Regions from separate parts of the Janthinobacterium sp. GW823-FHT03B06 genome, predicted to be linked through region 4. Evidence: predicted binding sites of a transcription regulator. Region 4 holds the regulator's gene; each other region holds the start of a gene.
What was found. Region 4 encodes FNR, which switches genes on or off when oxygen is low (the NO sensors DNR and NnrR bind a similar motif). Its sites were predicted from a motif close to TTGATNNNNATCAA; they were not measured.
Positions count from the first base shown of each region.

Region 1 (3,500 bases), on a different contig from region 4:
AAATGCGCTTGGGTGTCGTCTTGGTCATGATGCAGGCTGTCCGTTAAAGAAGAGCTTGCATGCTAAAGCCTGCCCCTGGGGGCAGAGTCAAGCGCGCAGTGTCAGGCTGCCTGCAGTTGCTGGCGCGCCAGGCAGTCGCGGATTTCCGTGTCGATGTCGGCCAGCTGCGCGTCGAGCTGGCGCAGGCGGGCGATATCCTGCCGCACCTGCGCGCGCTTGGCGTCAATGTGCCGCGACAGGGCGGCCCAGTCCGTATCGTCGCCGGCCAGGACGGGCAGCAGTTCGGCCAGGCGGAAGCCCAGGACCTGCGCCTGGCGTATCAGTTTGACCTGCGCCAGGTCTTGCTGCGTGTAGACGCGATAGGCGCCGGAACGGCGCACGTCGCCCAGCAAGCCCAGCGCTTCATAGTGGCGCAAGGCCTTGGGCGAGGTGCCCGCCAGGCGGGCGATTTCTCCGATGTACATGCTTGTCCCTTGTTGAGCTGCGGCGCACGCAGTGTAGCGCAGGTGGCTTTTCAGGCGCTACCTTCCGCGCTGCCTCAGGAGGCTTTGCGCGGCGGGACTTTCTTCGCCGTGCACTCGGCGCAGGTGCCGTACAGCGACAGCGCGTGCTCGTGCAGCACGAAGCCCCGTTCGGCGGCGATCTCGTTCTGGCGCAGTTCGATGCCTTCGTCAACGAATTCATCGACCTTGCCGCATCCCGTGCAGACCAGGTGGTCGTGGTGCTGGCCTTCATTGAGTTCGAAGACGGCGTGGCCCGATTCGAAGTGCCGGCGAAACAGAATGCCGGCCTCGGCAAACTGCATCAGTACGCGGTAGATGGTGGCCAGGCCCACGTCGATCTTTTCGGCCAGCAAGAGTTTGTAGACATCGTCCGCACTCAGGTGCTTGATCGTGCCTTCCTGGAACAGCTGCAGAATCCGCAAGCGGGGGATGGTCACTTTCAAGCCCGATTCACGCAGTTCCCTCAATATATCCATGTCTCCCATTCCTTTTTGTAGTCGCTGAGCGAGGTAAGCCATTATATCGCAAATGATAATCATTACCATTCTCATGTGTGCACTGGAAATAGTATGCTGCAGGGGCCGGCGGCAATCCAGTGACATCGGCGCAAGTAACCATTGCGCGGCGCGCAACTTGTCTCAGCATTGCGCGGCTGGCTGGCCGCTGAAATAGGGGACCTTGCATCCGGTCACGCTGCATTGCCGCATTTTCTTGACTTGGGCAAAGGAAAAAATCCGTCTAGTGATGCCATCTAGCACTATTTGATGTGGATCAAAGTTTTTGTTGCACTGCACTCTTAGACTTCGCAGCGTTACTTAACGACAAAAAGAGGGAACTAGAATGAAAAAGTCCGCAACTGCAGCAGCAATCGTCCTGGCCGCCATCGGCGCCTTCGCCGGCAACGCAATGGCGCAGGAAAGCCCATGGCTGGTCCGTGCCCGCGCCGTGCACATCGATCCGGCCAACAAATCTGCTCCTGTTGGTGGCGTCGGCGCATCCGACCTTATTCACGTCAGCAGCAAGACGATTCCTGAAATCGATATTTCGTATTTCTTCACGCCTAACATCGCTGCCGAGCTGATCCTGACGTATCCGCAAAAGCATGACGTTACCTTGTCCGGCACGAAGATCGGTACTTTCAAGCATTTGCCGCCGACCCTGTCGCTGCAATATCATTTCATGCCTGAAAAACAGTTCAGCCCATACGTGGGTGCCGGCGTGAACTACACGAATATCTCGGATGTGAAATTGCTGAACGGCGCAGGCCGCCTGGAGCATGACAGCTGGGGCTACTCGCTGCAAGCCGGTGTCGACTACAAGCTGGACAAAAACTGGTCGCTGAACTTCGACATCAAGAAAGTACAGATCCGCAGCGACGTACTGGCCGGCGGCGCCAAGATCAGCGAAGTCAAAGTCGATCCTATCCTGATCGGCGTAGGCGTCGGCTACCGCTTCTAAATAGTGATGGCGCCCGCAAGGCGCGGACAATAAAAAAGGACGGCCTTGGCCGTCCTTTTTACGTTTGGTGCACGCCGTTTATTTTTTCAGCGTCTTTTCCAGCGCCAGCTGGTAGTCCGTCTTTTCGTAGCCGGCCAAATACTTGTTCGTCGCGTCGAGGAAGGCGCGCGAGCGGTAGGCCGCTTCCAGGTCCTTGACCCATGGTTTACCCTTGTCGGCCGTGCGGATGGCGACCAGGTTGATGTAGCTGTCCGAGATCTTTTCCACGCTCAGGGCCGAGGTCAGCTTCATGCCGGCGGCCAGGGCGAAGTTACCGTTCACAAAGGCGTAGTCGGCATCGGCCAGCGAACGTGGCAGCTGCGCCGCTTCCAGCGGCACCAGTTTCAGCTTCTTCGGGTTCTCCAGCACGTCGCGTTCGGACGCGCGCAGCGGATCAACGTTCGGTTTGAGCTTGATCCAGCCCATCTTGGCCAGCATCACCAGCGCGCGCGCCTGGTTGGTAGGATCGTTCGGCATGGTGATGGTGGCGCCGTTCTTGACTTCGGCCAGGGTTTTCTGCTTGCCGCCGTACAGGCCGATCGGCATGGTCGGCACGGTGATCAGGGCGCTCAATGGCAGCTTGTTATCGGTGGCGAACTTGGTCAGGTAGACGATGTGCTGGAACACGTTGGCGTCCAGCGACCCTTCGGCCAGCGCGTAGTTCGGCTGCACGTAGTCGTTGAATTCCACGATCTTGACCTTGTAGCCCTGTTTTTCCAAGATAGGCTTGATGCCCAGCTTCAGCTGGTCGGAATACGGGCCGGAGCTGGTGCCGATGACGAGTTCTTTCGGGTCCTTGGCATGGGCGGCGGTGGCGAAGGCCAGGCTGGCGGCGGCCAGGAGCAAATTACGGCGAAGGTGGTTCATGCAGGTCCTTGTTTCTGAATTTGAATTAACGTTTGTCGAGGCGCTTGGCGATGCGCGTGCCGGCGAACTGGATGGTTTGCACCAGCACGATCAGGATGGCCACGGTGGCGACCATGATGTCCGTCTCGAAGCGGTAGTAGCCGTAACGGATGGCCAGGTCGCCGATACCGCCGCCGCCCACCACGCCGGCCACGGCCGAATACGACAGGAAGCTGATCGACAGCACGGTCAGCGCCAGCACCAGGCCGGAGCGCGCTTCGACCAGCAGCACGCGGAAGATGATCTGCATTTCCGACGCGCCCATGGCGTGCGCCGCTTCGATCACGCCACGCGGCACTTCGCGCAGGTTCTGTTCCACCAGGCGCGCCAGGTAGGGAATGGCGGCGAACGACAGCGGCACGCTGGCCGCCAGCGGGCCGATCGAGGTGCCCGCGATGATGCGCGTAAACGGCGTCAGGGCGACGAGCAGAATGATGAAGGGGAAGCTGCGCACGGTATTCACCAGCCAGCCGAGGATCGTCGACAGCGGGCGGTTTTCCAGCGACTGGCCTTCCGAGACGAGGAACAGCAAAATGCCCAGCGGGCCGCCGATCAGGATAGCGGCGGTCAAGCCGATGCCCAGCATGGTCATGG
Region 1 is NZ_JBXAJE010000002.1:100,581-104,080, reverse strand. Features, by position in the region: gene AC1RBA_RS06335 (NAD(P)H-dependent oxidoreductase) at 1-28, opposite strand, end outside; gene AC1RBA_RS06330 (MerR family transcriptional regulator) at 102-464, opposite strand; gene fur (ferric iron uptake transcriptional regulator) at 539-979, opposite strand; gene AC1RBA_RS06320 (OmpW/AlkL family protein) at 1,344-1,961, shown strand; gene AC1RBA_RS06315 (MetQ/NlpA family ABC transporter substrate-binding protein) at 2,040-2,867, opposite strand; gene AC1RBA_RS06310 (methionine ABC transporter permease) at 2,893-3,500, opposite strand, start outside.
Region 1: the regulator FNR is predicted to act here: its motif matches at 1,265-1,278, upstream of AC1RBA_RS06320 (OmpW/AlkL family protein).

Region 2 (3,500 bases), on a different contig from region 4:
AGCGCGCCACGCGGGCCTCGGCGCTCAGGGCGCCCAGCATGCCGATCATCGCCTGTTCGCGCACCAGTTCGCGGCTCATCACGCCGTACATGACGTTTTCCAGTTCCAGGTGAACACGTCCCAGCGCCGTCAGCTTCTTGAACGGCAACAAGATCAGGTCGCAGTCGGACAGGGCCACCGCTTCCGAGGAGTAGTGGCGCGAGTGGATGCCGTCGACGCCCAGCATGTCGCCCTTCATGGGAAAGCTCAGTACTTGTTCATTGCCGAATTCGTCGATGAGCACGGTTTTCAGGAAGCCCGAATTGACAATGTACAAGGTGTCGAACGGTTGGCCGATGGTATGCACGCGCTGGCCCGTCTTGAATTGCACGTGCTGGAACAGCAGTTCGTCGGCGGCGATGGTGCAGGCGCTGGAGATATGCAGCAGATCGCATACTTCCTTCAGGTTCGACCATAGCCGCCCCTGGCGCTGGCGCCCTGCTTCCATCGGGGAAGAGGGGGCCAGCGATGGGGCGGCGGCGCGGGTTTCGGGCGTTTGCGTGGACAGCATGTTCATCTCCTGGTGACAGGTAGTTCAGAGTTGAATGACAGGGTGCGCAGACGGCGGGCAGGGAAAGGGCGGCGCGCGTCCAGGCTGGTAAAGCTCAATTCGCTGACGACTTGCTGTGTGATGAAATAACTTCCCAGCAACTTGATTACTGGTTTCAGTATGCCAACAACCATATGCAATTAATATCAGCAGTGGCTGAATATGGCAGTAGGAGCTACGGTAGGGGGAGTAGGATTGTTCCTACGGTCGACGCGCGGGCGCGCGCCGCCGGGCTTACGTCTTGAAGGGGGAGAGCAGGCGGTGCGCCACGGCGTACTGCACCATTTCGGACAGCGAACTCATGCCCATTTTTTGCATGATGCGCGTCTTGTGCGTACTCACCGTCTTCACGCTCAGGTGCAGGTTGTTGGCGATTTCCGTGATCGACTTGCCCGCCACCAGCAGGGAAAAGACTTCGAACTCGCGGTCCGATAACTGTTTGTGCAGCAAGCTTTCATTCGGCATCATGATGTTGAGCACGAGCTGCTCGGCCACCTCGGCGCTGATGTAGGGGCGTCCCGACGCCACCTTGTGAATGGCGCCCACGAGCTGGGTACCAGCGCTTTCCTTGGTCAGATAGCCTTGTGCGCCGGCGCGGATGGCGCGCACCGCATATTGTTCTTCCTCGTGCATGGTGAGGATCAGGATGGCCAGCTTGGGCGCCTCGCTGCGGATTTGCCGGATCAGGTCGACGCCGCTGCGGCCCGGCATTGACAGGTCGAGCAGCAGCAGGTCGAAGCCGCCCTGGCGCACCTGATTGAGTACTTCAAAGCCGTCGATGGCTTCGCCCACGATATCGATATCCGGCGCGCCGTCAAGGATGCGCTTCAAGCCTTCTCGCATGATGGTGTGGTCGTCGGCAATTACAATACGTATCATAGGCGGGCAATCTGGATGCGTGAAATCTGCTCTGTCCGTCACCGGACAATCAAATGTTGAGAAACGAGAAACGTTGTCATTTTAACTGAGGCGGCCGCATTATGCCTTTTTCTGCATATGCCGGCAACGGCGGCCCCGGTGGTCATGTGACCTCTTATTCGGACGGGGGTTCCTTGATCAGCCTATGCACGAGCACGGGCAATTTCGAATGCGACAGCACTTTATTGGTCACACTGCCCAACAGCAATTGCCCCCAGCCGCTGCGGCCATGCGAACCCATGAAAATCAGATCGCAATGCTGCAATTGCGCCACTTCCACGATCTTCAGGGCCGGGCTGTCGGAAAAGGCCGTCAGGCCCGTCGCTTCCAGGCCGCGCTTGGCGGCCGCGTCGAGGATGGGCTGCCAGTGGTCGGCGCCGGCCTTGCGCATGGCGATGCGGTACTCCTCCTCGCTGGGATAGCTTGGCGGAATGATTTCGATGTACACCGGGTACTGGTATTCGGGCGCCACATACAAGGCAAGGATGTCGGCGTGCATCTGTTCGGCAAAAGCAACGCCGGCGCAGGCCGTCAGGTTGGAGACGGTGGAGCCATCGGTGGCGATCAGAATTTTCTTATACATGGCAGGTCCTTTGGCGGTGACTGAGCGCGCGCAACGCCTCTTATTGTAGACGCGGCGGCAGCATTGTATTCATGCAAAGACTTGATAATTATCAATACAACTGCACCTTCAGTATAGACAACATTGGCAGAAAGATCGTGTGTAGCTGCAACGATGTCCATGTGGCGCTGTTGCGCAGACGCCCGGAAGCAGGATTTCTTCTGCTGTGCGTGGTCTTGCACGCACGCCAATGGTAGTATTTCAAAATACAACAGCTGGAACACATATTTCCTTGTGGAAAAGCTCTTGTAGGCCAGCTTTGCACCAGGAAGCGCGTTTTGAGATTTACCAACAGGGCGGCGCCCTGCTACACTCGCACCATCGCAGCGGTATTGCCTCAAATCATCTTAATCGAGAAATTGTGGGTATCAGTCTGTAAAACGCACAGTTCAGGCGGAATTTTGACAAATTATGGAGAAGCAGGGATATGACCAACGCCGCTGATGATTTCGACGCATTATTCGATGAAGTATCTGCGCAAAGTGCGGCCGCGGCTCAGCCCGCGCCTGCCGCCGCGCCCGCTCCCGCCGTGATTGCGGAGGACGATTTCGACGCGCTGTTCGACTCGGTGTCGGCCAACGCCGCCGTGCCGGCAGCCGCCGAGCCCGTGGCCGCCGAGGCGGAAGCGCTGCCTGTGGCCAGCGCCGAGGCGTCTGGCGACGCGGCCGATCCCGTCGACCAGTCCGACAAGCCGATGTTCGAGCGTCTGGGCGGCATCGTGCGCCTGCTGCACGATTCGCTGCGCGAACTGGGCTACGACAAGGCGCTGACGGAAGCGTCGTCGCAGATCGTCGACGCCCAGGACCGCCTGGAATACGTCGCCACCCTGACCGAGCAGGCCGCCAACAAGGTCCTGAACACGCTCGACGAAGGCATGCCGGCGCAGGATGTACTGTCGAAGAAAGCCAAGGACATGGACGGCCGCTGGACGGCGCTGTTCGACGGCAAGCTGAGCCTGGAAGAATTCAAGGCCCTGGCCGGCGACTCGCGCCAGTTCGCGCAAGCCGTTGCCGAAGCGACGGAAGCGGAAAAAGCGCGCTTGCTGGAAATCATGATGGCGCAGGACTTCCAGGACATCACGGGCCAGCTGATCAAAAAAGTGGTCAACATCACCAAGACCGTGGAAAACGAACTGGCCCAGCTGTTGCGCGACAACGCGCCGGCCGAGGTGCGCGAGAAACTGGCGCAAAAGCCGGTGCCGCTGATGCAGGGCCCGTCCGTGCCGTCGGTGGCGCTGGACCAGGATAATGTAGACGACCTTCTTGCGGATTTGGGATTCTAATGGACGATATGCTCAAGGATTTCGTCGTTGAGGCGATGGATCTTGCGGTTAATGTTGAAGAGCACTTGTTGCGCCTCGAGCGCGATCCT
Region 2 is NZ_JBXAJE010000002.1:620,993-624,492, reverse strand. Features, by position in the region: gene AC1RBA_RS08765 (Crp/Fnr family transcriptional regulator) at 1-487, opposite strand, end outside; gene AC1RBA_RS08760 (response regulator) at 824-1,468, opposite strand; gene AC1RBA_RS08755 (universal stress protein) at 1,623-2,090, opposite strand; gene AC1RBA_RS08750 (protein phosphatase CheZ) at 2,557-3,411, shown strand; gene AC1RBA_RS08745 (chemotaxis protein CheA) at 3,411-3,500, shown strand, end outside.
Region 2: the regulator FNR is predicted to act here: its motif matches at 2,172-2,185, upstream of AC1RBA_RS08755 (universal stress protein).

Region 3 (3,500 bases), on a different contig from region 4:
GCCGTCATGACCCCGCCATACAGCACAAACAGGCTGCCCAGGCAGGCGCTGAAGCCATAGCGGGCGCGGCGGCGGCGTACCTGCTGCAGCGGCGTCCAGTTCATCGATACCGTGCCCAGCACGTTCAAGCCCGTCGCGTCGCGCAGTTCCGAGGGGCTGAGGAAGGTGGGGCGCACCTGGCTGATCAGCAGGGCCGTGGCGACGCCGGCCACCAGCGCCGCGCCCAGCGCCGCACTGAACAGCAGCGGGCGGTTCGGGCCGACGGGCGCATATTGCACCGTGGGCGGGTCGATGATCTTGAAGGCCATCATTTCGGTGGTGGAACTGAGTTCGCCCGACAGCTTGGCCGCTTCGCGCCGGCCGATCAGCTTTTCATAGTTTTCCTTGTTGATGATGTAGTCGCGGTTGAGCTGCGCCAGCTGCGATTCCACCTCGGGCACGGCATTGCTCTGCGCCAGCAGCCGTTCGTTGCGCGCCGTGTATTCCTGCACGCGGGCGCGGATGGCGGCCACCTTGGCGTCCGCGTCCGTCAGCGCCACCTTCAATTGCTGCAGCATGGGGCTGTAGTTCTTGCCCGGGTCGCCGGACGCCGTTTTCAGCTTGCTTTCCTCGATCTTGCGTTCTTCCAGCTGGGCAATGAGCCGCTTCGAAGCGATGATATCGGGGTGCAATTCCGTAAATTGCATGCGCAGGTTGTCGAGGTTCTTGTTGAGCGAGGCGATGCGTTCGTCGAGTTCGGGATTCGTGATGGACGCCGCGTTCGGCTCCATGTCGAGCACGGGCTCGTCGCCCTCGATCTGGCTCTGGATGGCCTTGCGCGCCTGTTCCGCCTCGACCAGTTCCAGCTTGGCATTGTTCAGGCTATCGGACGACATCAGCAACTGGCTGCCATAGTCGATGCCCTGGCGTGGCAGCAGCAGGTTGTTGCGGATCTTGAATTCCTTCACCAGGTTTTCCGCCGCGCTCAGCTTGTCCTCGTAATTCTTGATCTGCTCGTCGATGAATTGCACCGCCTTCTGCGAATCGCCTTTTTTGCCCTGGAAACTGCCTTCGACAAAGATGGTCAGCAGACTTTGCACGACGTCGCGCACGAGCTTGGGATCGCGTCCGCTGTAGCTGATGGTGTAGATGTCATAGGCATTGGTGCCCGTGATCTTGATGCGGCTCATCAACTCGTCCAGCTGGGCCTCGTGCTCGCGTACGGTCTTCGAGTCCAGGTCGAGGTCGACCATGCGCATGACCCGCTCCACGTTCGGGCGGCTGAGCAGGGTGCGGCTCATGATGGCCACCTGCTGCTCCGTGTTCGGCACGCTGGTCATGCCGGCCATCAGCGGCTTGAGGATGGTTTGCGTATCGACAAACACGCGCGCCGACGTCTGGTAGTCATCGGGCAGGGTGATCACCTTGATAAAGCCGCCGATGGCCACCAGCCACGCCACCAGCACCGCATGCCAGCGGTACTTCCAGATGCCTTTCAAGCCGGAAAGCAGTTGCTGTATCAATTCTTCCATGTCGCTTCCTTCAGGTGACGGTGCTGCACGGTAGATGGGCTGGCGGCGCGGACAACGACGACGTCTTGCAAAAAATACTTGCTTGTTGAGTAAGCAAGTATAGGGCGGCTGCGGAGCAAGATTTCCCAAGATGATTGCTTCTTGATACGCCTCAAGGTTCACTTGCCGGGTTTTAATAATCATAGGAAGTTCGCGGCCCAGGCTGGTTCTGCGGGGCTGCCCATGGACGCGCATCGACTCGAAGAGGCTCCGCATGAATCCATTTCGCCGTGTATTTCTCTGCAATACGCTGGTCCTGGCCGGCGCCGCCAGCCTGCTGGGCGCTTGCCGCACCCGCTATCCGCTGGCGCCTTCCGACGACAGCGCTCCCATGCACGATTACCTGATCGGTCCGGGCGACTCCGTCAACATCATCGTCTGGCGCAATCCGGAAGTGTCGCTGACGGTGGCCGTGCGGCCGGACGGCAAGATCACCACGCCGCTGGTCGAGGATCTGGCCGCCAGCGGCAAGACGTCGACCCAGCTGGCGCGCGACATCGAGCAAGCCTTGAGCAAGTTCATCCAGCAGCCCGTGGTGACGGTCATCGTCACCAATTTCTCGGGGCCATATAGCGAGCAGATCCGGGTGATCGGCGAGGCGGCCAAGCCGCAGGCGCTGCCGTACCGGCAGGGCATGTCGCTGATGGACGTGCTCATCGCCGTGGGGGGCATCACCGACTTCGCGGCCGGCAACAAAGCCAGCATCATCCGCATGCGCGAAGGCAACCAGCAGCAGCTGGCCGTGCGGCTCGACGATTTGCTGAAGGAGGGCGATATTTCCGCCAATGTCATGATGCGGCCGGGCGACGTTTTACTGATCCCGGAGAGCTTTTTTTAGCAGCGGCCTCGGCAGTGTCAAAACAGTACTTATATTTGTCATTTTGTACTTTTCGGCAAATTTCAGCGTGTTATTTTGCTATCTAAAGACAGATTTCTTCTGTTTTTTTAGCTAAAGGTGGGAACTTCTCCCGTTTTTGTCTTGTCACAAGGCATTGGCTTCAGTCCGTCTCGACGGCTGCCGATGAACGTGAGGACAAGATGAGCTTTGAAGATGAACCCATTATTTCTTTCGACACGCCTGGTACTTTCAGCGACCTGGTGGTAGGCGAGGGGCAGATCGACCCGGCCATGGAGCATGAACTCGACCTGCAGCGCTTTCATATCCGCATGGCCAATTCGCGTGGCCGGCGCGAAGCGGCCAGCTTGCTGATCCGCAAGATGTACGGCTGGCGCGGCTATGCCGTCGATCCCGGCACGGCCCATGCGCTCAATAAGATCACACTGTTTGCGGAAACGGCCGGCACCACCGTCGGCACCATGACCTTGTGCCTGGACAATGACGAGACGGGCTTGCCCGCCGATGAAAACTTCCGCGACAAGCTCGACGTGCTGCGCGAGCAGGGCCGGCGCCTGTGCGAACCGTCGCGCCTGGCCATCGACAAGGGGGTGAGCAAGCGCGTGTTTGCGGCGCTGATTCATATCTCTTATATCTATGCCCACAATATTCACGGCTTTACGGATTACGTGATCGAAGTCAACCCGCGCCACGTGGTGTTTTACAAGCGCATGCTGGGTTTCCAGGACTTCGGCGGCGAGCGCGAGTGCACGCGCGTGGGGGCGCCGGCCGTGCTGCTACGGCTGGACCTCGATTACATGGGGGCCCAGATCCGCAAATACGGTGGCCTGATGGAACAGCATGGGGGTGAACGGTCGTTTTACCCCTTTTTTTTTCCGACATGGGATGAGCCCGGCATTACGGATCGGCTGAGGCAGGGGCGCAACTGATTATTCATTTATTTTTCAGCAAGATCGCCTGCATGTAGCCGCCTGGAATCGCGTAAGTGATGCCGCTCGGCGCGCTGATGGCCGCCTCCTTGAGGCCCTTGACGTACACCATGTTGACGATGCCGTAGACGAGTCCGGTCTCGGGATCGAACAAGGGGCTGCCGC
Region 3 is NZ_JBXAJE010000001.1:929,529-933,028, reverse strand. Features, by position in the region: gene AC1RBA_RS04310 (XrtA system polysaccharide chain length determinant) at 1-1,511, opposite strand, end outside; gene AC1RBA_RS04305 (XrtA/PEP-CTERM system exopolysaccharide export protein) at 1,765-2,388, shown strand; gene AC1RBA_RS04300 (N-acyl amino acid synthase FeeM domain-containing protein) at 2,589-3,335, shown strand; gene AC1RBA_RS04295 (S1 family peptidase) at 3,340-3,500, opposite strand, start outside.
Region 3: the regulator FNR is predicted to act here: its motif matches at 1,653-1,666, upstream of AC1RBA_RS04310 (XrtA system polysaccharide chain length determinant).

Region 4 (3,500 bases):
TCGCCCTGTGGACGGGCTTTACCTTTGTCGGCTACTTCACGCCGATCAAGGAACTGGCGCGCGAGGTGACCACCCTCAATTTCGGTCCCTGGGAATGGTTCTGGGTCTTGTTCTACAGCCTGGCAACCTACGGCAACGCGGGCTGGCTGCGCGAGCAGGTGTGCAAATACATGTGCCCCTACGCGCGCTTCCAGAGCGCCATGTTCGACCAGGACACGCTGATCATCACCTACGATGCCAAGCGCGGCGAACCACGCGGCGCCATGAGCAAGAAGGCCGGCAACAACGACAAGCTGGGCGACTGCATCGATTGCACCCTGTGCGTGCAGGTGTGTCCGACCGGTATCGATATCCGCAACGGTCTGCAGTATGAATGCATCGGCTGCGCCGCCTGCGTCGATGCCTGCAATACGGTGATGGACAAGGTCGAGCGGCCGCGTGGCCTGATACGCTACAGCACCGACCATGCGATGGAAAACAACTTCAATTCGAAGCAGATCCGCCAGCGCGCCATGCGCCCGCGCGTGCTGATCTACACGTCCATCCTGGCCCTGATCATCATCGCCGTGTGTACGTCGCTGGCCCTGCGCACGCCCCTGAAGATGGACGTGATCCGCGACCGCGGTTCGATGGGACGCGAAGTGGAAGACGGCATGATCGAAAACGTCTACCGCCTGCAGATCATGAACACGTCCGAGCAAAGCCAGCATTTCAAAATCAGCGCATCCGGCTTGCCGGGTCTGACCTTGCTGACGCGCGACGAAGTGACCTTGCAGCCGACGGAAACGCTGGGCTGGCCGATCCGCCTGCGCGTGCCGCACGGCGTCGGCGAGAAGGGCTCGAACAAGATTGCGATCGAATTGCACTCGCTGGACGACCCGTCGCTGCATGTGCGCGAAAGCGCGGTGTTCATCGTGCCGCGGTGATGTTGATTTGGGGTCGGCCCCTCCGGGTCCGACCCCGTTATTTCGCCGTAGGGGTATCATCAATCATGCGTTAGGGTCACTTGATTTTCAACCCGGAAGCAAAAGCTGGGGGCGGACCCAAAGGGTCCGCCCCCAAGGAGAACACAATGTCCGACAGTCTGAAACTGCAACCTCCCGTTGCCCCGTGGTACAAACACCGCTGGCCATGGCTGCTGATGATCGGTCCCGGCCTGTCCGTGGTCGTCGGCAGCTTCATGGGCTATATCGCGTTTACGCAGCCCGATGCGCTGGTGGTGGGCGACTATTACAAGCAGGGCAAGGCGATCAACCAGGATTTGAAGCGCGACACGATCGCCAGCGACCTGGCCATGGATACGACCCTGTCGTATGACGTCGCTGCAGCGCGCCTGAGCGGCTCCGTGCACAGCTTCGGCAAGGCGTACCAGGGGCCTTTGCAGCTGCACCTGGCGCATGCGACCCTGCCGGAAAAGGATATCAAGCTGCTGGTGCAGCCCGATGCGGCCGGCAATTTTTCCGTGGCGCTGCCGATGCTCGAGCGCAGCCGCTGGCAAGTGCTGGTGGAAAACGACAAACGCGAGTGGCGCCTGTCCGGCATCTGGACCTGGCCCGTGCAACGCAGCATCGCGCTGCACGCGGATGAAGAGCTATAACGTACAGCGCCGGGAAAAAACCGTAGCGAGCGGCAGTGATTTGTGGCTGAGAAGCACAGCTGTGCTATAGCACAGCGAGCATCGCAGGCCGCAAAGCACGACGCGCAGTAGGTTTTGACGGTGCTGTTACTTGCAGACGTCGGTACCGGCCGTAATGGCTTTCAGCTTGGCCGGCTGCAAGATCTCGATCTCGCGGTTGGAGACGCGCAGCCAGCCTTCCTTCTTGAATTTCGACAATAAACGGCTGACGCTTTCGATGGTCAGGCCCAGGTAGTTGCCGATTTCCTCGCGCGACATGCGCAACTGAAATTTGCTGGCCGAATAGCCGCGCGCTTCATAGCGCGACGCCAGGTTGACGATAAAGGCGGCAAAACGCTGCGTCGCCTGCATGTTGCCCAGCAACAGCATGACACTTTGCTCGCGCGTGATTTCCTGGCTCATCATGCGGTGGAAATGGCGCAGCAGGGTCGGCATATTACCCAGCAATTGTTCCAGGCTGGAAAACGGGATTTCACACACTTCGCTGTCTTCCAGCGCCACCGCATTACAGTGGTGGCGGTCGGCGCTGATGGCGTCCATGCCCAGCAGTTCGCCCGCCATCTGGAAACCCGTCACCTGCTCTTCGCCGCCCGGATTGATCTGGTAGGTCTTGAAGTGGCCCAGACGGATCGCATACAGGTTCTGGAACGAGTCGCCGATGCGGAACAGCGAAGCGCCGCGCACGATCTTGCGGCGGCGGCCGATGATCTGGTCCAGTCTGTCCATGTCGCCCACGTCGAGGCCCATCGGCAGACACAATTGATGCATGCTGCAGGTCGAGCATCGCGCACGCAACGCTTCCACGGTCACTGTGGGCGAGGTTGGAGTGAGTAGCGCTTCAGTCATGTCGGTACCTTTTAGAAAATGCAACAACAAGTTTACTGCATACAGGGTTGCCGTGTGCCAATTTCACCGCAATTTCGCTGAATAAACGACGTTCCGACTTTAATTATATGGCAACATCGTCAAAAGCCCATGCGGAGAGGGCAATTTGCGTGGCGGCGCTTGCCAAGCTGGGGTATTGATAGGAAAATTCCTGACAGCATTATCTGCCGCCTGTGCCGCCCGGTACTGAAAAGGAAATCATGAAGCCTCTCGGCATCAAAGCAAAAGTCGCGCTGGCCACCAGCCTGACCTCGATCGCCATGATCGCGCTGGTCACCATGATCCAGGTGCAGCACATGCGCGACGATTTCACCAAGGTACTGTTGAGCCAGCAGTCGTCCCTGATCAGCCGCACCGCCGCCGAGCTCGACGACAAGCTGGGCATGCTGCTGCAGATCGTCACCCTGACGGCCCGGCAGCAGCCGCCAGAACTGATCACCCAGCCCGCCCAATTGCGCGAATACTATTCGCGCCGCTCGATGCTGGTGCTGTTCGACGACGTGCTGGTGCTCGACGCGCACGGCGCCGTCGTGGCCGACATGCCGGAAGTGGCGGGGCGCGCCGGCATCAACGTCGCCGAGCGCGAGTATTTCCAGACCGTGCTGCGCACGCGCCAGCCCATGATCACCGAGCCGATGCTGGGCAAATCGAGCGGCATGCCCATCGTGCAGATGGTCGCGCCCGTGCTGGGCGCCGATGGCCAGGTGGCCGGCGTGGTGATCGGCGTGCTGCGCCTGTACAAGGATAACCTGCTGGGGAGGTTGCGCTCGGAAAAGATCGGCAAGAGCGGCTATTACTTCGTCCTCACGCGCGGCGCCGTGCCGCGCTATGTGCTGCATCCCGACACCAGCCGTTTGCTGCAGCCGCGCCTGCCGAACGCCAACCTGACGACCACCCGGCTGCTGAAGGACGATGGCGAAGGCACCATGGTCAGCACCAACAGCCGCGGCATCACGGCCGTCAACAGCTTCAAGCGCCT
Region 4 is NZ_JBXAJE010000003.1:724,285-727,784, reverse strand. Features, by position in the region: gene ccoG (cytochrome c oxidase accessory protein CcoG) at 1-926, shown strand, start outside; gene AC1RBA_RS14335 (FixH family protein) at 1,073-1,597, shown strand; gene fnr (fumarate/nitrate reduction transcriptional regulator Fnr) at 1,724-2,482, opposite strand; gene AC1RBA_RS14325 (response regulator) at 2,722-3,500, shown strand, end outside.